Regions from separate parts of the Treponema sp. OMZ 788 genome, predicted to be linked through region 2. Evidence: riboswitches for the same ligand, from Rfam matches in the RefSeq annotation. Region 2 holds a riboswitch; the other holds the start of a gene.
What was found. A riboswitch is a leader RNA that binds a small molecule or an ion and turns the genes downstream of it on or off. The one in region 2 is predicted to bind cobalamin.
Positions count from the first base shown of each region.

Region 1: it holds a riboswitch for cobalamin, as region 2 does, so the genes downstream of both, E4O00_RS03330 (DUF4198 domain-containing protein) here and E4O00_RS01760 (Glu/Leu/Phe/Val family dehydrogenase) in region 2, are expected to answer to the same signal.

Region 1 covers NZ_CP051199.1:708,818-720,131, forward strand. The annotation lists gene E4O00_RS03295 (hypothetical protein) at 1-154, shown strand, start outside; gene E4O00_RS03300 (hypothetical protein) at 326-529, shown strand; gene E4O00_RS03305 (FeoA family protein) at 572-835, shown strand; gene E4O00_RS03310 (FeoA family protein) at 857-1,081, shown strand; gene feoB (ferrous iron transport protein B) at 1,085-3,919, shown strand; gene E4O00_RS03320 (hypothetical protein) at 3,954-4,493, shown strand; gene E4O00_RS03325 (DUF4198 domain-containing protein) at 4,503-5,513, shown strand; cobalamin riboswitch at 5,577-5,789, shown strand; gene E4O00_RS03330 (DUF4198 domain-containing protein) at 6,072-6,890, shown strand; gene E4O00_RS03335 (hypothetical protein) at 6,902-7,084, shown strand; gene E4O00_RS03340 (ZinT/AdcA family metal-binding protein) at 7,165-8,376, shown strand; gene E4O00_RS03345 (ZinT/AdcA family metal-binding protein) at 8,462-9,685, shown strand; gene E4O00_RS03350 (hypothetical protein) at 9,768-10,106, shown strand; gene sufU (Fe-S cluster assembly sulfur transfer protein SufU) at 10,144-10,587, opposite strand; gene E4O00_RS03360 (SufS family cysteine desulfurase) at 10,614-11,314, opposite strand, start outside.
Region 2 covers NZ_CP051199.1:387,861-399,174, reverse strand. The annotation lists partial or broken gene E4O00_RS01800 (aminopeptidase) at 1-769, shown strand, start outside; gene E4O00_RS01795 (rod-binding protein) at 778-1,416, opposite strand; gene flgG (flagellar basal-body rod protein FlgG) at 1,470-2,264, opposite strand; gene flgF (flagellar basal-body rod protein FlgF) at 2,279-3,091, opposite strand; gene E4O00_RS01780 (flagellin N-terminal helical domain-containing protein) at 3,361-4,221, shown strand; gene E4O00_RS01775 (orotate phosphoribosyltransferase) at 4,322-5,026, opposite strand; gene E4O00_RS01770 (NAD(P)-dependent oxidoreductase) at 5,038-5,916, opposite strand; gene E4O00_RS01765 (formate/nitrite transporter family protein) at 5,941-6,777, opposite strand; cobalamin riboswitch at 6,887-7,075, shown strand; gene E4O00_RS01760 (Glu/Leu/Phe/Val family dehydrogenase) at 7,389-8,630, shown strand; gene E4O00_RS01755 (MGH1-like glycoside hydrolase domain-containing protein) at 8,627-10,060, opposite strand; gene E4O00_RS01750 (hypothetical protein) at 10,178-11,314, opposite strand, start outside.

The sequences.
Region 1 (11,314 bases), 320 kb from region 2:
TGTCAAGTCTTTTATGGCTAAGCCTATCAATCCGAAACATGAATTTATAATTTCTTTTGAAAGTGTGCCTATAAGTTTTGAAGATGCTAAAAGCCTATATAATTTTATGTCGGATCAAGAAAGGATTGAAAAAATTAGAGATAACTTGCCTTAATAGACTTTAGCCGAAAATTGCAGATAGGCGTGAAGCATATACAGGATTGAGAAGAAAATAAATTGAACAAGTAGACAAAAACAGCCGCCGTTTACAGATTTTAACTTTCTTTAAAATTAGGTAGTTTTCTCAAAAATTTAATCTTTGAGTATTTCTGTATGGTGTGCTTTTTTGACTCTGGATTTTATAAATGAATATATTGCAACACAAAAAATCCAAGCCGTCTATGCTTCTCAAGTTTTTGATGAAAGAGAGCTTGAAGATTTAAGTTCCCTTATGGATCTTCCCCACGATGTTTATTATAAAGATGTATGGAATATAGAAGGCTTTATTCCTCTCAGGCTGATCTATACAGGGATGAGAACTAAATTTTAATTTTTTTAATTTTATGCCTTGATTAAAATAAAAAAATGATGTATGCTTCTTACAACATTTTGTGAGAGGACGCTGACATTGGTACCCTTAATTATTTTAAAGGAAGGCGACAGGGCCTCCGTGCTTAAATTTGACGGAACGGGGGCCGAATTTTCCCGTCTTCGCAGTCTCGGAATAGATATTAATACTGAAGTAACCGTCGTTACTTCTCAGGCCGACAAAAAAGGGCCTATTTTGCTTTTGGTAAACGGTTCAAAATATGCGGTAGATTATAATCTTGCTTCCAAAATATTGGTACGTTTATAGATTAAGGTAAAGGAGGTTTAAATGACTCTTGATGAATTGGAGCAGGGGAAAAAAGGAATAATCGAAGACCTTGAGATTTCCGGCATGACCTTACAAAGACTTATAAGTTTAGGGTTTACTCCCGGAGCTGAAGTTTCGGTTGTAAGAAAAGCCCCCCTTTTAGATCCTTTTGATATTTCAATCTGCGGTTCGCTTGTAGCAGTCCGTAAGGACGAAGCTAAAAAAATCATTGTAAAAGAAGTTTAGAATATGAAAAAAGAAAAAATAAATATTGCTTTTGCCGGTCAGCCTAACTCCGGCAAGTCAACCCTATTTAACATGATGACGGGAGCTCATCAGCATGTTGCAAACTATCCGGGCATCACAGTAGAGAAAAAAACGGGAGAGTATTTTGCCCTTGATCAGTCGGTTTTTATTACCGACTTGCCGGGTACTTACAGCCTTACTTCTTATTCGCCTGAAGAAAGAGTAACCCGCAATTTTATTCTGCGTGAAAAACCTGAGCTTTTAGTAAACATTGCCGATGCCTCAAATTTGGAAAGACATCTTTATCTTACATTTCAGCTTTTGGAGATGAATTGCCCCATTGTTATGTATTTAAACAAGATGGATTCTGCAAAAAATTCAGGTCTTCAAATTGATGTAGACAAGGTGTCATCCCTGTTAGGGATTCCTATAATCGCGGGTTCAGCCAAGAAAAAAGAAAAAGTAAACGAATTAAAAGAACTTATTTCGAGAACGGCTGAAAGCTCTGAACCTCAAAAACCCTTTATGCTTACCTATGGTAAGGACATGGAATCCTATTTGGAAAAGATTGTAGAAAAATTAAGGGCTTCTGCAAAGGATGATCTTTTCTCGATTCCTCTAAGATGGCTTGCAATCAAGCTTTGTGAAAAGGATGCAGCGGTTATCGAGGAGGAGGGTAAAAATTTTACAAACTTTGATTCCGTTTTAAATTTTATAAAGGAAATTGAAGCGGAGCACAAGGAAAAGCATAAGCATAGTTTTGAAATAGAAATAGCCCTTGCACGCTCGGCTGCTGCAAAAAAAATTGTTGAAGCTGCGGTTTCAAAAAAAGAGCTTGAACAAAAAGCCGTCGAGACCTTAAACATTAAAAGAAAGGTTTCCGAGGCTGTTGCCGCCATTATTCTTTGTTTTGTAACTTATGAGATTTTGGATTCGCTTTTTTTGCTTTTGCCGATTCAGATATTTGCAAACAACATTCTCCGCTTGGTCCTTAGCATAACCGGAGCTCTTGCCTTTACCGGAGGTGCCGCTATTATCTATACCAAAGGCGGCTCAGGCAGTATAAACTCGACCGACAGAATCGATAAGGTGCTTTGTCACAAGGTTTACGGTCTTTTGATCTTGGTCGAGCTAGTTTTGGTCTTTTATTGGATAACCGTAGTTTTGGGTTATAAGATGACCGATAAGGTTTTCCCGATATTTAAATTTGTACGCACGATAGTGTCTCAGCTTATTTATCCTGACGGCCTTATAAACGAAGGTCCTTTGAGAGGCCTATTTTTAAGCGGAATAATTGACGGTGCAATAATGATTCTAAACTATGTGCCCATCTTTTTCTGCTTGTTTGCCTTAATAGCCTTTTTGGAAGATGTCGGATACATGGCCCGTCTTGCCTTTATCATGGACAGGGTTTTACGCAAGTTCGGTTTACACGGACAGTCAACCCTTCCTATGATTTTGTCTGGCGTTATAATGGGGGGCTGTGTTGTTCCCGGTGTTATGTCCACAAGAACAATCCGTGACGATAAGTCCCGCTTGGTAACTATCCTAATCTTGCCTCTGCTTAACTGTATGGCAAAGATTCCCTTTTATGTTTTAATTACGGGAATATTTTTTACAAGCTATCAATGGATAGTGCTGGGCGGAATTTCATTCTTTACTTTGATTGTGGCCTTGATTGTTGCAAAATATTTCAGCCTCTATGTTGTTCACGGCAGGCCCGAACCCTTTGTTTTGGAGCTTCCGGCTTATAATATGCCGACTTTAAGAGGCGTTTTAATCCGCACCTTTGAACGCTTATGGAGTTTTATAAAAAAAGTTGCGACTACAGTAGTAGCCGTTTCGGTTATAATCTGGGCGGGTGTAAACTTTCCCTCTTTGAACACGGAAAAAACCGCTCAATACGAAGCAAAAAAAGAAGCCTATATTCAGGACTTTGCAGGAAAACTAAATAATTCATATTCCCAATATTTTGCTTCCGAAAAAGGTTTTATAGAATTCCAGCGTTTAAACGAAAAGCTTTATCTATATGATGCCTTAAATTGGTTCGGCGGAGCTAAGGGGACGGAAAGAAATGTAAACAGGCTTTTTTTACAAAATCCCGAATTTACAAAAATAGCCTTAAAGGGAAAAATCGAACTCGGCAGCAATATAGGTGCTTTTAAAAACTACCTTGATATGTATTCTGCTGCAAAAAAAGATTTTGATAAGGCTTATGATGGTGCTCAAGAATTTCAAAAGCCTATTTTAAAGGCTTCCTTTTATGCTTATTGGCAAAAGCTCAATCCTTACTTTTTTGCCCTTGTCAGAACCGGAAAGATAAAAATTTCAGGCACAACCGTAATCGATTCTGAGGCCGCTGCCGCAGCAAAGGCTATACGCCCTGCAAGTGCCGATTTAAAACTTATATCTGTACAGCTGCGAAAAGAAACCTTGGAAAATTCTATTTTGGGTTATCTTGGAAAGGCTATGGAACCAGTCACAAAATATGCAGGTTTTGACTGGAAGGTAAACATTGCTATTTTAGGTTCTTTCGCTGCAAAAGAAGCCCTTGTTTCTACCTTGGGTACTATTTACAGTGTCGAGTCTGCAAGCGAGGATTCGGGCAAGGTTTTGGAAGCCCGCATTCAGGATAAGGAAACGGGGTTGACCCCCTTAGACGGTCTTACCATTATGATTTTGATTGCTCTCTTCCCGCCCTGTATTGCTACCGTTATGGCAACAAAGACCGAGACTCAAAGTGTAGGCTGGACCTTGTTCAGTGTTCTATATCCTGTAGTGCTAAGCTCTCTGGTTGCCGTCCTTGTATTCCAGTTGGGAAGATTGTTCGGTTTTTGATTTTTAAATTATAAATTTTAGAGGAGTTATATAAATGAAAAAAATAAGCATTGTATTTATTTTGATGATGTGTTCTATCCTGCTTTTTGCACATTCGCCCCTATTGACTGTTGAGGATAACGGCGACGGAACTATCTATGTTCAAGGCGGATTTTCAAACGGAGCTACTGCTGCCGGAGTTAAACTTTATCTTACCGATAAAGCTACAGGTCAAAAAATCTGGGAAGGAGAATTCCCCGATGTAGGCGAACTCAATCTGCCTATTCCGAGTGTTCCGTATACTGTAACATTTGATGCAGGTCCCGGTCATATTATTGTAAAGGAAGGACCTGAGCCTGCAGGCGGTTTCGGCAGTCAGGCTGCTGATGCATCGGCAAGCGGAAACGAAGCTCCTGCAGAGGCTGCTCCGGCACAAAAACCTGTTGCTGCTGCCGGTTCCGTAGGATGGGTTCCCATGGATACCGTTTCGGCAATGCCCGCTGTCGGTCCCTCTTTTACGGCAATTTTAGCCCTTGTGCTTGCCGTGATAAATTCGGTACTAATTGTCTTCCTGTTTAAAAAACAAAAAAGGTAGGTGTAAAAAGTGAAAAAGTTATTCTTTTCCGTATTGCTATGCTGTACGGCTTTGAGCCTTTTTGCTCACTTTCAGATTATTTATACTCCGTCTTCCATAATAGAAGATTCAAATAATAAGGTTGATTTTATAATTTCTTTTACCCACCCATTTGAGTCTGGGCTTACAATGGATATAGGTAAGAATGAAGCCGGAGAAGTCAAGGGTTTAAAAGAATTTTATTCCGTTCATAAAGAAGCCAAGACCGATTTAATGTCCTTTTTAAAAAAAGGAGAATTTGAATCCTTAGAAAACAAGGCCTTTGCATATACATTTGAGTTTAATAAGGATACAGGCTTTAAGGGAGGAGGAGACTGGGGCTTGGTTGCCGTTCCTCATCCTTATTTTGAAGCGGCAGATGACGGATATATTCAGCAGATAACAAAGGTATTTATTAATAAGGCCGGACTTTCAACCGATTGGCAGTCGAGGATTGCCGAAGGTTATCCCGAGATACTGCCTTTGGTAAAGCCTTATGAAATCTGGGAGGGAGGCGTTATTCGTGCCCTTGTTCTGGACTCCGAAGGAAATCCCGTGCCCTATGCTCAGGTTGAATTTGAAAATATGAACTATGATGTTGATATGGCAAACAAGAAATTTACCGGAGAACCCAAGCTGCAAAAATCCGGTGCTGGTATGATAATGGCCGATAATACAGGCGTTTTCGAATTTATTCCTCCCTGTCCCGGATATTGGGGCTTTGCCGCCCTCGGTGTAGGTAAGGAAAAGGAATTCTCCGGCAAGGAACTTTCTCAGGATGCCGTTATCTGGTTTGAGGTTAGTAAGATTGAAGATGCTTCAGAAGAGGCTGTTATGCCTGTTGCCCAAGCTCCTGCTGCTGAAGCCGCAAAACCTGAAAAAGCCGGTCCTAAGGATGGCTTTTCTCCTGCTGCCTTGATTATCGTAATTTTACTCTTTGTGGTTATGTTTGCATGGCCTCCTATATTTAAAAAGATTTCGGATAAGGCCGAAAACAAGTAGATAATAAAAGCCGAGCCTCTTTGGGGGCTTGGCTTTTTTTTTAAAATGTTTATAATCATTCTCGAGGTTATAGTCAAATAAGGTTCTTAAATAATTTTAAGATTAAAAGGGAAACAGGTGAAAAACCTGCACAGCCCCCGCTACTGTAATTGAGTTTGTTTATCATAATGCTTGTAATTTATTTATATGGTTAGAAGCATGAGCCACTGTTAATATGGGAAGGCGATAAACTTTAAATCATAAGTCAGGAGACCTGCCTATTTGTGTTACGAATCCTTCGGAGGGAAGGAAAATCGGAAAACTAATTATTATATAGCTCTATCCATGTTTTTCGTTTTTTCTTTATTTATTCTCCGTGTATTTTTAATTAAGAGTTTCCTATAAATTTTTATTGGAGGGCTTGCTTTTTTTTAAGAAATAATATAGATTGTCAGCGATAATTTACATTTAAATTCGAAAAAAGATTTATCCGTGAGTTTTAAGGGGTGCCTTTTTACTCTATCTTTTTTTGAACTTAGATAATGAGTCTTTAGACTAGAATATGTATAGGAGTTTTATATGAAAAAAATTACAGGAATAGTTTTACTTTTATTCTTTGTAGCTATGGCTTCATTTGCTCACTTTCAAATGATTTATACCCCGACTTCAATCGTTGAAGGCAACTCTGTTGATTTTAAGATTGTTTTTACCCATCCTGCCGAATCCGGCCATACAATGGACATCGGTAAAAACGAAGCCGGTGAAATTAAAGGTTTTGAAAAATTCTTTTCTATTCATAAAGAAAAGATGCAGGACCTTATGCCTTCACTAAAGAAAACACAGTTTACAACTTCCGAAAATACAGCTTCGGCTTATGATCTTACCTTGAATAAAGATAACGGTTTTAGAGGAGGCGGAGACTGGGCTCTTATCGCTGTTCCCCATCCTTACTATGAAGGTGCCGAGGATGCATATATCCAGCAGATTACCAAGGTGTTTATAAATAAGGCCGGTCTTGATACTGATTGGAGTGCAAGATGTGCTGAAGGTTACCCCGAAATTATGCCCTTGGTAAAGCCCTATGATGTTTGGGTAGGAGGCATTTTTAGAGGAGTTGTTGTAGATTCAAAAGGTAAGCCCGTTCCCAATGCTGAAATTGAAGTTGAATATATTAACTTTGATGTAGATATGAAGGCAAGCAAATTCGGCGATAAAGCTAAAACCGAGGCTGCTGCAACTATTATTCTTGCAGATAAAAACGGTGTTTTCTCCTTTGTTCCACATAAGGCCGGTTATTGGGGCTTTGCTGCTTTAGGAGCAGGAAGAGCCAAGAAATTTGCCGGTAAAGAACTTTCTCAGGATGCCGTACTCTGGATTGAGGCAATGCCTGTAAAATAAGGAATGTCCTTATGACATTAGGAATGGTCTTGACTATTTCCATAGTTGCAGGTGTTGTTGTCTTACTCATCCGTAAATATTACAGGATATTTAAGGGTAAGGCTTCAGCCTGCAGCTGCGGAGAAAAAAACATCAATCCTAAGAGCGGCTGCGGTTGCGGATGCTGCGGCTGCTCTGCGGAAGAAAAAAAGTAGACTAACTTGCTTTAATTCTGAGTTCTCTTGAATTAAATGTTAGACATATTTAACTTATTAACTTAAAGGAGTTTTATTTTATGGTTAATAAAAGAATCGGTGCAAAGATTGCACTTATTTTGGTTACATTTGCAGTTATATTTACTGCATGTAAGTCTATGCCTGCTGTAGTGGAAGTAAGTCCCGATAAATTGGTAGCAGGACAAGAACTTGCAGCTTGGAAAGGTAAATGGGTTTCTACTTATACGGTAATGAATGATGCGTCATTGAATGCAGCCTATAAGAAGACTGCTGAAGGAATGCCTTATTATACTGAAGGCGGTTTGAAGGCTGCCGTCAAAGATATGTATGGAAGTTCTGTAACCGCTATGAAATTTAACGGTACCAATAAGGTTACTCTTACAATGCAGAAGAAAGACGGTAGTGAATCCAATGTAGTATGTGAATACAAATACATGGGTACGAAGGCTGTTCCCGGTTATGAGGGTTCACTTTGGTATACGTTTGAAGCGGTAAACCCAGGAAAAGAATTGCAGGCTGTAAAAAATATGATTATTATGCCTCCTCATCAACACGGAGATGGTCCTGTTCATTGGCATGTTCGTTTCGGCTACTACGGTTTTGATTGGCTTATAAACGGAGAAAAATCATGGCCTACCTTTGTTCCGGCCTCAACAAAAAAGAACGATATGTTAAAGGGTGCAGAATCTTCAATTGAAACTATGCCTAAATGGACGGATGCAGCTCCCTTTAAGTCTTATGCAGAACACGGAAGGTGGATCAATAGTCTCCTTGTTTTTGAAAATTCAAGCAAAGAGGTTATGGATGTCTATGCTAAGCTCATCAAAGAGTTTGAAGGAAAAAATCCTAAGGGCGGAGACTTTACCAGAGCAGAAATTATTGCAGAATTGCAAAAAAGCGATGACAGTTTAAAAGATTTTACTCATCTTGAGTTTAATATAAAAGACGGAAAAAATGAGCTTATAGTTTTTAAAGGTTCGAAAGAAATCTTCAGATCAAACTATGTAAGAGTTGCGCCCGGCAAGGCAAAGGCTTATATGACAATGAAAGCCGAAAAGAAAGATGCCGGAATGTTCTCTCTTATATCCTTTGTAGTTGTTCATGGTGCTCCTAATTATCACTTCCATTTGTGGTACGGAGCAACCGAAGAGGATATTGCTGCTCAGAGAGGTACCCCTACCTGTTACAAGGTAGATGTTCCTGCCGATATCCGAGCTAGCGGTATTGAAAGATCCGCAAAAAGAACTCTTTCAGCATTAACCGGAAAATAGTTCTGTTATTAAAAATGAAATTGCTGCCGATTGTTTAAATATAAATCGGCAGCATTTAGTCATAATTTTATTTTAAGGAGATGTTATGTCTAATAAAAAAATCGGTGCAAAAATTGCACTTATTTTGATTGCTGTTGCGGTAGCATTTACTGCATGTAAGTCCATGCCTGAAGCCGCTAAGTCGGCTAAGGCTGAAGTTGAAAAACTTATTCCCGGAATGGAATTGGCTGCCTGGAAAGGTGAATGGGTTTCGGTGGATGTTGTAAAAAACGATCCTTCTTTGAAAGAATTATACAAAGAAGCTGCATCAAAGAATTCAAATTATACCCAAGAGGGTATCAAAGATGCTATTGAAGGAAGAAGAAAGACGCCTTTTGCAAGGGTAAAATTTGACGGGACTAATAAGATAAGTTTTACCGTTATTGATGCAGACGGAAAACAAAAAGAGATCGTTGCCGAATATAAATATCTAGGCAAGGTTCCTATGCCCGGTTATGAAGGTTCTTTTTGGGAAACATTTGAGGCTGTAAAAAATGTACGCGGACTTAATATGGCCAAGTATATGATCTGTACTCATCCTCATAGCCATGACGGAGGACAGGTTCACTGGCATGTAAGATTCGGCGGAACGAATATTGATACCCTTGTAAAAAAAGCCGATCCTTCTTATTGGCCTACCTATGTTGCAGGTTCGACAAGCAATGAAAAACTTTTGGAAAATTTTAAAAAATCGATAGAATCAAGTGCTGCCAAACTTCCTGCACCCTTTGCCGTTTATGCTAAAGAAGGAAAATGGATGAACAGCTCCTTAATTTACGATAATACAAGTGCTGAAGTTAATGCTGCTTACGACAAAATCATCAAAGAATTTGCCGGAAAAAATCCTAAGGGCGGAGACTTTACAAAGGCCGAAATCATTTCCGAAATGAAAAAAGCATACGGAACAACAGAGCTTTATACTCACATCGAATTTGTTACCGAGAACGGAAAGAACGAATTTGTCATGTATAAGGACGGAAAAGAAATTTACAGGGCAGCTTATAAGAGAGTTGCCGAAAATGCTGCAAAACCCGGCTTCTTGGCCGTATCTACGGATAAAAAAGATGCCGGAATGTTTAAGACAATTTCTTTTACAAACCCCGGCGGAAGTCCATCTCATTTCCACTTCTGGTATGGTATGACAGATGCTGATTTTGCAAAGATTAAAGGAAAACCGACTTGCATACCTGCAAATTCATCAAACGAAATGATTGCAAAGCGCGTTGAAGGTTCTTGCCGCAAAATTTTAAGCGGACTCATACAAAAATAAATGGATATTCCTCTAAGGTCTGATTGGCTTTAGAGGAACTTATTTGATATTATAATAAAAAATTTTAATAGGAGAAGGAAAGATGAAAAAAAGAACAGCTATTTTTGTTTGTTTTTTAGTATTGGGAGCAGCTCTTTTGTTTGCTCATGCCCCGATGTTGCTTTGCTATGACAATGGTGACGGAACCTTTATCTGTGAAGGCGGTTTTTCTGACGGCTCACCCGCTGCAGGTACCGAAATACGCATTGAAAACCCCAAGGAAAAGGATCCCAAAAAAAAGGTTATTCTTAAGACCAAGCTTGATAAAAACAATGAGGTTATCATTAAATATGCCGACATCAAGGTAAAAGACTTTGTGATTATCTTTGATGCAGGCCCCGGCCATATTGTAAAAGTAAAATCAAGCGATATCGAAAAATAAGCCTTGGTTTTGCTGTTTATTAAAAAGGGACTTTGTTTTACACTGTCCCTTTTTTTTCGTTTAAAAGAACATCGGCTGAGTGCCAGCTTAAAGTTGCACATTTTATGCGGGCAGGCATTTGGGCAAAGTATTCCAAGATTTGAGCATCTTCCAGTTCTTCCTTTTCTTCTTCAGAAACTTCTTTCCCGTTCATCATCTTAAAAAATATTTCTACCTTGCGTTTGCCTTCTTCGGCTTTTTTTCCTTTTATAAGTTCGATGAGCATATTTGTAGAAGCCGTAGAAATTGCACAGCCCCTTCCCAAAAAAGAAGCTTCTTCAATGATTCCGTCTTTTTCCCTGATGAGGAGGGTAAGGTCATCGCCGCATGAGGGGTTATGACCTCTTTCTATCTTTACGCCTTCGCCCGAAAGTTCCCGGCAGTTTTCTTTTTTTCTGGAATATTCTAAAATCATTTCCTGATAAATTGTATCTATATCCATTTATGTTTCCTTATCAATATTCTTTTTTAATCCTTTAAAAAAACGCTTTTTACTTTTTTTAATGCCGTTATCATAACGTCTATGTCTTCTTTTGTGTTAAAAATAGAAAAACTTGCACGGCAGCAGGAGTTTATGTTTAAGTGCGCCATGAGGGGCTGAGTACAATGATGACCGCTTCTTACCATGACTCCGTACTCGTTTAAGATATAGGAAGTGTCGTGCGAGTGTACATCTTTTACGTTAAAAGCGATTATGCCTGCCCGCTCCGGAGCATCGGTTCCGTAGGTTTCAACAAAGTCAAGTTTTTTTAATTCCGAAAGAGCGTAATCGTCCAATTCTTTTACGGTTTTTTCTATATTGGAATAGCTGATTTTTTCGATATATTCTATTGCGTGTTTAAGAGAAACTATGGCAGAAGTGTCATGGGTACCGCCCTCGTATTTATAAGGGGCTTCCTTAAACTCGCTTGATTCTTCCGTGACAAAATTGATCATATCTCCCCCGTATAAAAAGGGAGGCATCTTGTCCAAGAGCTCTTTTTTTCCGTAAAGCACTCCGACCCCGAAGTCGGAAAAAATCTTATGGCCCGAAAAAACCAAAAAATCGCAGTCAAGGGCCGATACGTTCTGCCTGTAGTGAGCTATCGATTGGGCTGCATCGACTACAACAACGGCTCCGTTTTCATGGGCGAGTTTTATAACATCTTCTACAGGGTTTATAATTCCGG
Region 2 (11,314 bases):
GGTCTTTCCCGAATTACCTGAAGATCAAGCCCTTGTCAAACTTTGGGAAAAGGTTTTCGATGCAACAAGGGTCAGCATGGACGATCCTGTTGCCGCATGGAAAGAGCACGATGCAGCCTTAAAAAAGCATCAAAACTTTTTAAACGAAATAGCCTTTGAAAAGCTTTTATACAAGGGCCCGGGAACAGACTTGGAAGTCTATCTCACCGAAGGCCACCTCTGGGTAGGAGGCTCAGGCAAGAGCACCCGAGGCGATGTCTTTATGGCCAATATCCCAACCGAGGAAGTCTTTTCAATGCCTCATGCCTTTAAGGTAAACGGAACCCTCAAAGCCACAAAGCCCTTGGCCGCCAGAGGAAGAATTATCGACGATTTTCATTTTACATTTAAGGACGGAAAGGTTGTAGACTTCGATGCCAAGGAAGGGAAGGATGTACTTCAATCCCTCTTAGATTCAGATGAGGGCGCAAGCCGATTAGGTGAGGCCGCTCTGGTCGCAGATGATTCCCCCATCAGCAACACGGGAGTTCTTTTTAAAAACACCCTCTTTGACGAAAATGCCTCCTGCCATTTTGCAATAGGAAATGCCTACAGCGAAAACATAAAAGGCGGGGCAGACTTTTCGGATGAAGACAAGAAAAAAATAGGAATGAACAATTCTATAATTCATGTAGACTTCATGGTAGGAGGACCAGAGCTTTCGGTTATAGGCGTTAAAAAAGATGGAACCCAGGTTCAAATCCTAAAAAACGGAAACTGGGCTATATAATTGGAAATCTACCTTGCTCCTGAAAGTTCCAGATAGATTTGATCGGCTAGGCCGAAGCCGGCGTTTTTGGTCATGCTTCGGCCGAGTTCATCATACATCATATCTTGGTACATCTTTCCTGCAAAGGATTCGTCCCCTGCAAGGGTTTTACCCGACAAGGTGCTGCGCATTGAGTCGAGCATTATTTTTACAAAGTAGGATTCAAATTCAAGGGCCTGCTCATAAAGCTTACTGGTTCTGTCAATCGAGTATTTTGAGTGAACCTTTTCGCCCGATTTTCCAAAAGAAGAGGCCATGCCTTGAACCTCCCTGTGAGTATCGGCCGGAACGGGATTTTCTATCTTCATGGATTTTAAAATATCGCCGGGAAGGCGGGTATCAAAGAGAGCTGTTTTTTCATGTGCAGACTCTCCGCTGCTTTTTAAGTTTGAAAAATCCGAAAGTCCCGTTTTTAGGCCTGAGACGGAAGAAGATGTTTCTCCCTGGATATTCGAAATAATGGAAGAAGCTCTTTCGGTTCCTCTTAAGGCCTCAAGCATTTCAGTAAAATTTTGTTGAGATTTTCCCGATGCATGGATTTTATTTATCGAAGAATTTTTTATTTTCTCCATTCCCGCTTGATTTATTTGTATTTTGTTTACTTCCATCTTCTGCCCTCCCAAGTCTTAGCTAAAATTTATCTTTAAGCTTCAATATAAACTTATCGTTTTAAGCTTACCGCAGTACCGAGCATATTGTCGCTTGTCTGAATGGCTTTAGAGTTAAACTCATAAGCTCTTTGAGCTACAATCATGTTTACCATTTCGCTTACGGTTGAAACATTTGACATTTCCAAAAACTTGTGCTCGGTTTTTCCGAAACCGCTAAAGCCGGGGCGGCCGGGAATAGCAGCACCTGAGGCAGGAGTCTGCCTAAAAAGGTTTGACCCCTCGGCTGAAAGGCCTGCATTATTTTGGAAGCGGTAAAGCTCTATCTGTCCTACCTCGATAGGATCGTCTATGTCGCCGACCTTAACGGTAACACGTCCGTCCCTGCTGACAGTAATCGTATTCTCACGATAACCTTCAGGAAAGATGATTTCGGGCAAGACACGCAAACCGTTTGAGGTTACAAGCTGGCGGTCTCTATCAATCTTAAAAGAACCGTCCCTTGTGTAAGCATAGGTTCCGTCATATTGAAGAACTCTAAAAAAGCCTTCACCCTGAATGGCTATATCGCTTGTTACTCCCGTATTTTGTAAAGAGCCTTGTTCAAATATTCTTTGGGTAGCGGCAAGCCTTGCACCATGCCCCATCTGCACTCCTACCGGGGTGATTGTGTCTTCTGTAGCAGGAGTTCCTGCAGTCTTTACCGTCTGATATATGAGGTCTTCAAATTCAGCCCTCTGCTTTTTAAAACCGCTTGTATTTACGTTTGCCAAGTTGTTTGCAACTGTGTCGATATTTGCCTGCTGCGTGTTCATGCCTGTTGCGGCTGTCCATAAACTTCTAACCATAATTTACCTCCCATCTACCTTTTAACTGCTTCGTTCCATAGCTTGGCCATCATTGTATCTTCGGCCTGAATGGATTTTTGATTAGCCTCATAGGCCCTGTTTACTTCTATCATTCTAACCATTTCGTTTACTACATTTACATTTGATGCCTCTATAAAGCCCTGAATTACAACCGGACGGGACGGGCCCTCGGCAGCAATGGCCTTACCGGAAAGAGGTGTATCCAAGTAAAAGCTTGAGCCGTTTTTACTCAAATATCTGTCGTTTTCAAATTCAACAATTTTTAAGCGGTCCAAATAAACGGAATCGCTTTCTGGTTGGGTGATGGGGCGAACATAGATTTGTCCGTCTTGATTAATCTTATATTCCATGTCCTGTAAAAAGAGGCGGCCGTTTTCTCCCATAACAGGATAGCCTTCCTTGGTCATAAGATAGCCTTCAACTCCGACCATGAAATTTCCGTTGCGGGTATATTTTTCGCCGTAAGGTGTTTCAATAGCAAAAAAGCCCCGCCCTTCCAATGCCAAGTCGGCGGGCGAGCTTGTCTGTTTTAAAGAGCCTTGTTCAAACTCGGTAAAAATCTCGTTAGTTTCAACGCCTAGCCCCAGTTTTCCTATAATAGGAGCTATGTCTGATGAGCCGAAGGGATTTTTTATAACTCCGTCATCGTTCAATCTTCTTAAAAGTAATTCGGGAAAAGACTTTTGAACGGAAACATCCCTTTTAAAACTAGTCGTGTCCAAGTTAGCCAAATTGTTTGAAATAACATCCAGCTGACGCTGCTGTGCAAGCATTCCGCTCGCCGCAGTATACCAACCTCTTACCATATAACCACCTCTTGTTTATCATACCTTTTACTATATGATTTTCGGCATACTAAGATTTTCTTTTAGAAAAAAATAATGTAAAATTCCTTTATAAAATTTTCAACTTTTTTCTTAAGTCTTTTTTTAGTTCTCCGATAAATGAACTAAGCACAGCTTAAATTTTAATGTGCTTCCGTCTTCTGCGGAACGACAGAGGATCCAGAAATGACATATCGGCAGGGATGCCGCGGGAATTAATAATTGCCGAAAATCACCAAAGGAGTAGGAATATGATCATTAATCACAACATGAGCGCTATGTTTTCACAAAGAACATTGGGTCACACCCATGTAATGAACCAAAAAAACATAGAAAAACTTTCTTCAGGTTTACGTATTAACCGAGCGGGCGATGATGCATCCGGTTTGGCAGTATCAGAAAAAATGAGAAGCCAGATTCGCGGTTTGAACCAAGCAAGTGCCAACGCACAGAACGGCATTTCTTTTATTCAAGTTGCGGAAGCCTTCCTTCAGGAAACTACAGATGTTATCCAGAGAATCCGCGAGCTCAGCGTTCAGTCTTCCAACGGTATTTACTCGGCAGAAGACAGATTGTATGTTCAGGTTGAAGTATCTCAGCTTATCGCTGAAATCGACCGAATTGCAAGCCACGCACAGTTCAATGGTATGAATATGCTTACCGGAAGATTTGCTCAAGAGACCGGAGAAAATACCGTAACTGCTTCTATGTGGTTCCATATCGGTGCCAACATGGATCAGAGAACAAGAGCTTACATTGGAACAATGACAGCTAAGGCTCTCGGCGTTCGCAATGTCGGGGATGAATCGATTATGAGCATCGAAACCCCCGAAACAGCTAACCGTGCTATCGGTACCCTTGATGAAGCTATCAAGAAGATCAACAAGCAAAGAGCTGACCTTGGTGCATACCAGAACAGACTCGAGCTCACTGTTGTAGGTATCAATATCGCAGCAGAAAACCTCCAAGCCTCCGAATCACGAATCCGTGATGTAGACATGGCTAAGGAGATGGTAGACTATACCAAAAACCAGATTCTCACACAGTCCGGTACAGCAATGCTTGCACAGGCAAATCAGGCAACTCAGAGTGTCATGACACTGTTAAGGTAAGCTGTAAACAGTTTGACGGAAAAGCGGTTCTAACAAGAACCGCTTTTTTTTATTTATCCGTCCTTATTTGAATTTGGTGTTAAGATAATAAAAATATTTTTTAAACTTTGGGAAAGCCGTGTTTTTCTCCCCAAGCGAAGGGATCAAGCCTCCACTCGGCCAAGCTCTTTTTATTTTCTCCGCTTATATAATTTTGCTTTACGGCCTCATCCAGCATAATATCGTAGTTTAAAATAGTAACCGGAATACACGGAGGATTCAGCTCTTCAAAGGCTTTTTCGGCTTCTGTCAATCCGTAAGAAAAAATAGCAAAACAAAAGGGCACCTTTCCGTTTGCATTACGCACGGCCTCAACGGCTTTTATGGAGCTTCCCCCTGTCGAAATTAAATCTTCAACAACAAGAACTCCAGCACCTTTATAATCGGGATCGGCACCCAAGCCCTCGATTTGATTTTTTAAGCCGTGATCCTTTCCGCCTGAGCGCACATAGGAAACGCTTTTTTGCAGGAGGTCGCCTAAGCTTACGGAATGAGGGATGCCGGCAGTGGCAGTTCCTGCAAGCCATTCGGGATCGAAGTCAACTGCCTTTAAAAGTTCCGCAAAGGCCTCGGCTATAGCACGGCGCATTTCCGGCTTGGCCAAAAAGCGGCGGTTGTCGTTATAAATGGGCATACGGTAGCCTGATGCCCAAGTAAAGGGGGCATTGGGGGACAGCTTTAAGGCACCAAGCTCAAAAGCTGATTTAGCAAGAATGGGTCCGTATTTTTTTTGAACCTCTTTGATTTTTTGTTCATCTTTGTGCATAAAATTTTCCTTTAAATGGTTTTATAGTATTCGTAGATGGCCTGCGTCCCTTTTTCGGCATAGCCTTCTTCATTCATCTTGTTAAAGAAATTTTGTGCAAGTTCCAAAACCGGAATATGCAATTTTAGTTCTTTTGCAACATTTAAGGTTATGTTTAAATCCTTTAAAAAGTGTTTAATGTAAAAGCCGGGAGCAAAGTCCTTTTGAAGCATCTTAGGCCCGTTGTTTAAAATCTGCCAACTTCCCGCAGCTCCGCCTCCGATGGCGGAAAGCATTTTTTGTGGATCAAGACCCGCGGCCTCCGCATAGCAGACGGCTTCGACCGTACCGAAAAGGTTTGCAGCTACAGCTATTTGGTTCGCCATCTTGGTATGCTGCCCTGCTCCTGCCCCTCCCTGCAAGGCCCAAGTTTTTCCCATGCAGGCAAAAAATGGTTCAAGCTCTTTAAAGGCAGATTCATCTCCTCCGGCCATAATCGAAAGGGTTCCGTTTTTAGCCCCTATGTCTCCGCCCGAAACGGGAGCATCAACCGAAAAACATTCTTTTTTCTTTGCCTCATCGTAAATCTTTTTTGCCAAGATCGGACTTGAAGTCGTCATATCTACAAAGATTGTTCCGGGCTTTGCAGTTTTTAATAAACCCTTTTCTCCGAAATATGTTTGTTCAACATCTTGCGGATAGCCGACAATGGTAAAGATGATTTTACAGTTGGGTGCAAGACTTGCAGGGTCATCATACCAACGTGCACCCTTTGAAAGAATCTCTTCGGCAGATTTTTTTGTGCGCGTAAAAACGTGCATCTTGGCACCGGCAGCCCTTAATCTTTCGGCCATGCTTTTTCCCATAACACCCAGGCCTATAAAGCCTACATCACAATTTTCTACTTTCATATTAAATTCCTTAATTTATAAAAATTATTTTTTCTTATAGCAAATCCAATAAAAAGTTCCGACAAAAAAGGCTCCGCCTATTATGTTACCGAGAGTAACGGGAATCAAATTGTTTACAAAAAAGGCAGCCCAATTTATATTTGCAAGAGCCTCGGCAGAAAGACCGGAGGCAGCTGCATAGGCCGGAACGCTTTTCGCTAAAATGCCTGCGGGGATATAGTACATGTTTGCAACACTGTGCTCAAAGCCCGAAGTTATAAAAAGCCAAATCGGAAAAAAAGCGGCAAGCAGCTTTCCTGTCATATCCTTAGCCCCGTAACAAAGCCAAACGGCAAGACAAACAAGCCAGTTACACATAATGCCTAAAAAAACAGCCTGTACAAAAGAAAGCGAAACCTTCCCGTAAGCGATTTTTACCGTCATCCCGCCCAAAAGGTTTCCGCCGCTTGAAAGCTGTCCGCTTTTTACGATTAAAAAAGCAAGAAAAACGGAACCGATAAAATTCCCAATATAAACTGCAAGCCAGTTTTTCAGCATTGCAGAAACTTTTACCTTTTTTTCTAAAACGCCTGCAATTATCAAGTTGTTTCCCGTAAAGAGCTCGGCCCCTGCAAGGAGGACAAGCATAAGCCCTACAGGAAAGATAAGGCCTGCAACAAATTTTCCAAGCCCGTAAGTTTCAGGCTTGGCAAAGAGCCCGAAGGCGGCCATATTAGAGCCTTCCGAAGCAAAGGCTATAAACGCTCCAGCCAAAAAACCTAATAAAAGCAGCTTCCACACAGGAGTCGAAGCCTTTGCAATACCCTTTTGCACCGTAACTTCCAAGATCTCGGCCGGATCACAATACATTTTTTCAGACATACACTCACCTCCAACGAATCGATTATATCATAGAATATAGTATTTTTCAATTGACAATATCGATTTTGGTATCTTGACATATTTTTTATAAAAGTATACAATTAGTTTAAATAACGGTTTCGGTCTTGGTGCCCCTTTTAGCTAAGGGGTGAAAAGGGAATCAGGTGAAAGTCCTGAGCAGTCCGGCTGACGTAAGTGAGAGAGTTGTTTTTCAAGTATGCCACTGGTTTATTCCGGGAAGGCGAAAATCAATGATGACCTCCGAGCCGTAAGACCTGCCAAAGACTGTAAGGGTAAGATGTAAGTTTTACCCATGCTGTACTCTGCTTGGACTCATGAGCTGCAGCAAAATTTATCGTGTTAATCATATTTATGTCCTCTATTGCTCCTTGGGCTTTTGAAGATTTTGTCAAGTTTTCTTCGTTTTAGCCTTGAGTACATCTGATTGATACCCTTGGATGTACATTTTGAGGATACCGGATATCCCTTGCGGACCGAAATCGTTTTTCTTTTTTTAAGTTAAAAATTTAAATTTCCCCTGTTAATAACTTTCACAAGAAAACATTTTAATGTATAATTCCTCATAAACTGTTTTAAATTAGAGGAAATTTATGGCAAGTACATACGAAAAACTTTTAAGCACGGTCAAGGAAGCCGCACATACGGCTAATCTTGCAGAAAATGATTACATATCCCTTTTAAGCCCTGAGCGAGAAATGCATATTTCTATACCGGTAAAAATGGATAACGGAAAAATCAAGGTTTTTAAGGGATACAGGGTTCAGCATTCTACATTGCGAGGTCCTGCAAAGGGAGGCATCAGATTCCATCAAGATGTAAATATCGATGAGGTTCGCTCCCTTGCCGCGTGGATGACATTTAAATGTGCTGTTGTCGATATTCCATACGGAGGAGGAAAAGGCGGAATCTGCGTAACACCTTCTCATCTTTCCGAAACTGAGCTTGAAAAGCTGACAAGGGGTTACACAAGGCGTATTGCATCTTTTATAGGGCCCAAGACGGATATTCCGGCCCCGGATGTCGGAACAAATGCAAGGGTAATGGCATGGATAGCGGATACCTACAGTACTTATGCCGGAGAATTCAGTCCCGCAGTAGTTACGGGAAAACCGCTTCCACTCGGAGGCTCTAAGGGAAGAGTAGAAGCCACAGGCCGCGGAGTGCTTTTTGCAACAAGAGAAATTTTAAAAAAACTTAATAAGAGCTTAAAAGATCAAAGCATAGCCATTCAAGGTCTTGGAAATGTAGGCGGAACAGCAGCAGATCTTTTTTATAAGAACGGAGCAAAAATAATAGCTGTAAGCGATGCAAGCGGAGGCATATACAGTGAAAAAGGCTTAGACATTCCTCAAATTCTTAAACACAAAAAGACGGGAAAAAAACTCGATTCTTTTGAAGGAGATTTTAAAAGAATAACCAATCAAGAATTATTGGAGCTAAAAACCGATATTTTAATCCCATCGGCCTTAGAGAATCAAATTACCGAAAAAAATGCAGCCAATATTAAAGCATCGATAATAGTCGAAGCCGCAAACGGCCCTGTAACTACTGAAGCCGATAGAATTCTAGAAAAAAATAACATTATCTGCGTGCCTGATGTCCTTGCCAATTCGGGAGGTGTAATCGTCTCATATTTTGAATGGGTACAAAACCTTCAAGGCCTTTATTGGACCGAAGAAGAAGTAAACAACCGCCTTGAAAATAAAATGATTGAAGCCTTTAGACTGGTATGGGATGTAAAAGAAACTTATAACGTGAGCATGAGAAAGGCAGCCTATATTAAGGCCTTAAAAGAGCTTGTAGAAACTCAAAAGGCCTTGAATATAATTTAAAGCTTATCTATCAGCATTGAACATTTGCCTGACGGAATCGGAAGAGTCTTTTTCTTTTCGTTTAAGATATTTATGGTAAAGTAATAGAGCTTTTCGCTTTCCATATGGATTTCCCATCCCCTCTGACTTTTGGATGAAAGAATGGTGATCAGGTTCCGTTTAAGGCTTAAATTTTCTATACCCATGACTTCAAGATTAGGTACAGTCCAGTTTACAGTCTTACGCGGAAGACTTATCGAAAGGCCGATAACATTTTCGATCATCAGGCTGATTGTAGAAAGACCGACGCTGACCAGATACTGCTTACGCGGAAAAGCAGGTTTTCCCTTCCATTGGGCGGGGCCTTCCTTTACAGGAGAATAAGCCTCCCATAAAAAGCCTTGTTTTTTGGAATTTCCTGCAGGAGAAAGGGTTTCAAGCACATAGTAAAGGTGCCTTATAACACATTCTCGTGCTATCTCCCAGCGGTTATACTTTTCCAAGCCCTTTACTACAACAAAGTTCAAAATTGGGAAGACGCTGCCGCAGGCACCGTTTCCGTTTTCATCATATTCAGGCTCATCGGCAGCAAGACTTGGAAATGGATGGTCCACACCGAAGGTTTTAGGGTTGGATAGGTGTTCCACCAAATGAGCGGCCTTATCCTCATTGGGAATTTCGGCAAGCATGGGCCAAAAACCGGCAAGGGTCTTTTTCTTTATCTGATTGCCTTCAGCATCAAGATCATAATAAAAACCGTCTTCATCATTCCACATCATGGAATTGATTCTGGTTTTTATGGTAAAATACATCCTTTTATACTGAAAATCTATTTCCTTGTCGTTAAGGATATCGCCCAAGGCAGACATATAAAGGGCGTTTACGGCAAGAGCCGAGTTAAAATCCGTTAAAAAAACGGCCTCTTTTCGCGGAGTATTAGGCATATTGACTGTTTCAAGAGGACTTTTGTACAAGCCGTTATGCGACTTAAACATTTTGTCGATCCAGTTCATGTACTTGATCAAAACAGGCATAATATCTTTTACACGCTTTTTGTTTCCTGTTTTATGATAAATATTGTACTCGGCCCATGCAAATAAGGGCATTCCAAGACCTTCGGGATTGTCCCTTTTTAAAACCGGTTCCTTTGAATCAAAATCATATCTATTGCGTATAGCTCCGTTTTCTTCCTGCCGATCATAAAAAAAATCAAGAGCAGAATTCGGCGTATAATTTTTATTAGAATAAACAAAGAAAAAAGAAGAAAATATAGTTTCATATTGATTTAAAAAATTGCCTTCTGCCTCCGGATAGATAAAAAAACCCTCGGTACCCTGTTTACCGTCGCCTGCTGAATGCCAAAAATCATGAACCAAAGCCCATGTTCTATCATAAATGTCCACGAAATCTTGATCGTAAAAATGAACACGCGGAAAATCTCTTTTATTCACCTTAACTCCTTAATTTTTTTGCAAGACAGTATATATTATACCACATTTTAGCAAAAAAGGATAGTTTTTTATCAATATTTATAAAAAAAGTTTTAAACCGGCAAAAAGAATAAGATTTTATTCGTTATCCGTATTGGATGAATCAGTTTTTGCTTCTGCCGAACCCGAATTTTCAGCAGGATTGCCGCTTGCAGCCCTATTTTCTCCGGCAGTACCCTCTTGAACAGCAGGGGAAGCAGGAGCCGGTTCAGGCGGACGGCCTAAGAAGAGCACTATATCCTCATCATCTTTTTTATGCTTCATTTTTAACAAAAGAGTACGGGTTCTTTCATCATAAACATAGCCGGAAGAATTATAAATTTCAAATCTGGGATCTGTTCTAAAATCGAGACCATGAATTTGTATCCTGTAAAAGGGTCTGATTCCTCTTATAATCAGGTAATGAGTATTGCCGGTCTTAGACGAAATTCTAAAGCTGAATATTTTTGCATCATTTTTAAGCACATTTATTTCTTGAGCCGATGTCCAAGCCCAAATACCGGGTTCGGACTTTAATGCCAAAGATTCTGCATGGGGATAATAAGGATTATCCCGAATAGCAGCCGGATACAGTTTTTCTGCATAAAGAATAAGAGCATCGTTAGCCATAAGCCCTAATTTTTTTGCCTTGTCTCCTTGAATATCAAAAGAAGACGGTAAAGCGGGAGAGCCTCCGCCAAGTGAAAATATTGAAGAATACAGGGCTTGTCCGACAGCCTTCCATGCTACCTTATCGGGATAGGAGCTTCCGTAACGGATTAAAACTGATGCGGCTTGCAGAGTTTTTTCCGTATCGATAGCCTTTTTATCGGCAGATATATAAATTCCTTCATCGATCGAAATTAAAGATTCTTTTAAAACAGTTTCGCATTTTTCGGAATTTTCCATAAAAATATTCTGTTTATTAGGAAAATAAAGAGCAAAATCCATTGCAGCTTCCAATAAACCTACGGCAAAAAAAGAATTTAAGGCCTCTTGCTTTGAGTTAGCAGCCAGTTTTTCCAAGGCAGGAATTAAAGCAGCCCTTGAGTTATTTATCAAAAATGGAATAAGGGCTTCCATATCAAAAACCGCAAGTTCTCCCTTGGTTATTCCTGATTCAATACCTGATAGCTTTTTTCTGTAATTTGCAGCAAGCATTTTATCGTTTTGAACAAGGTTATCATAAAATGTACTCGATATATAGGTGCGCTTTTCCTTAGGCAAAAGCGAGGC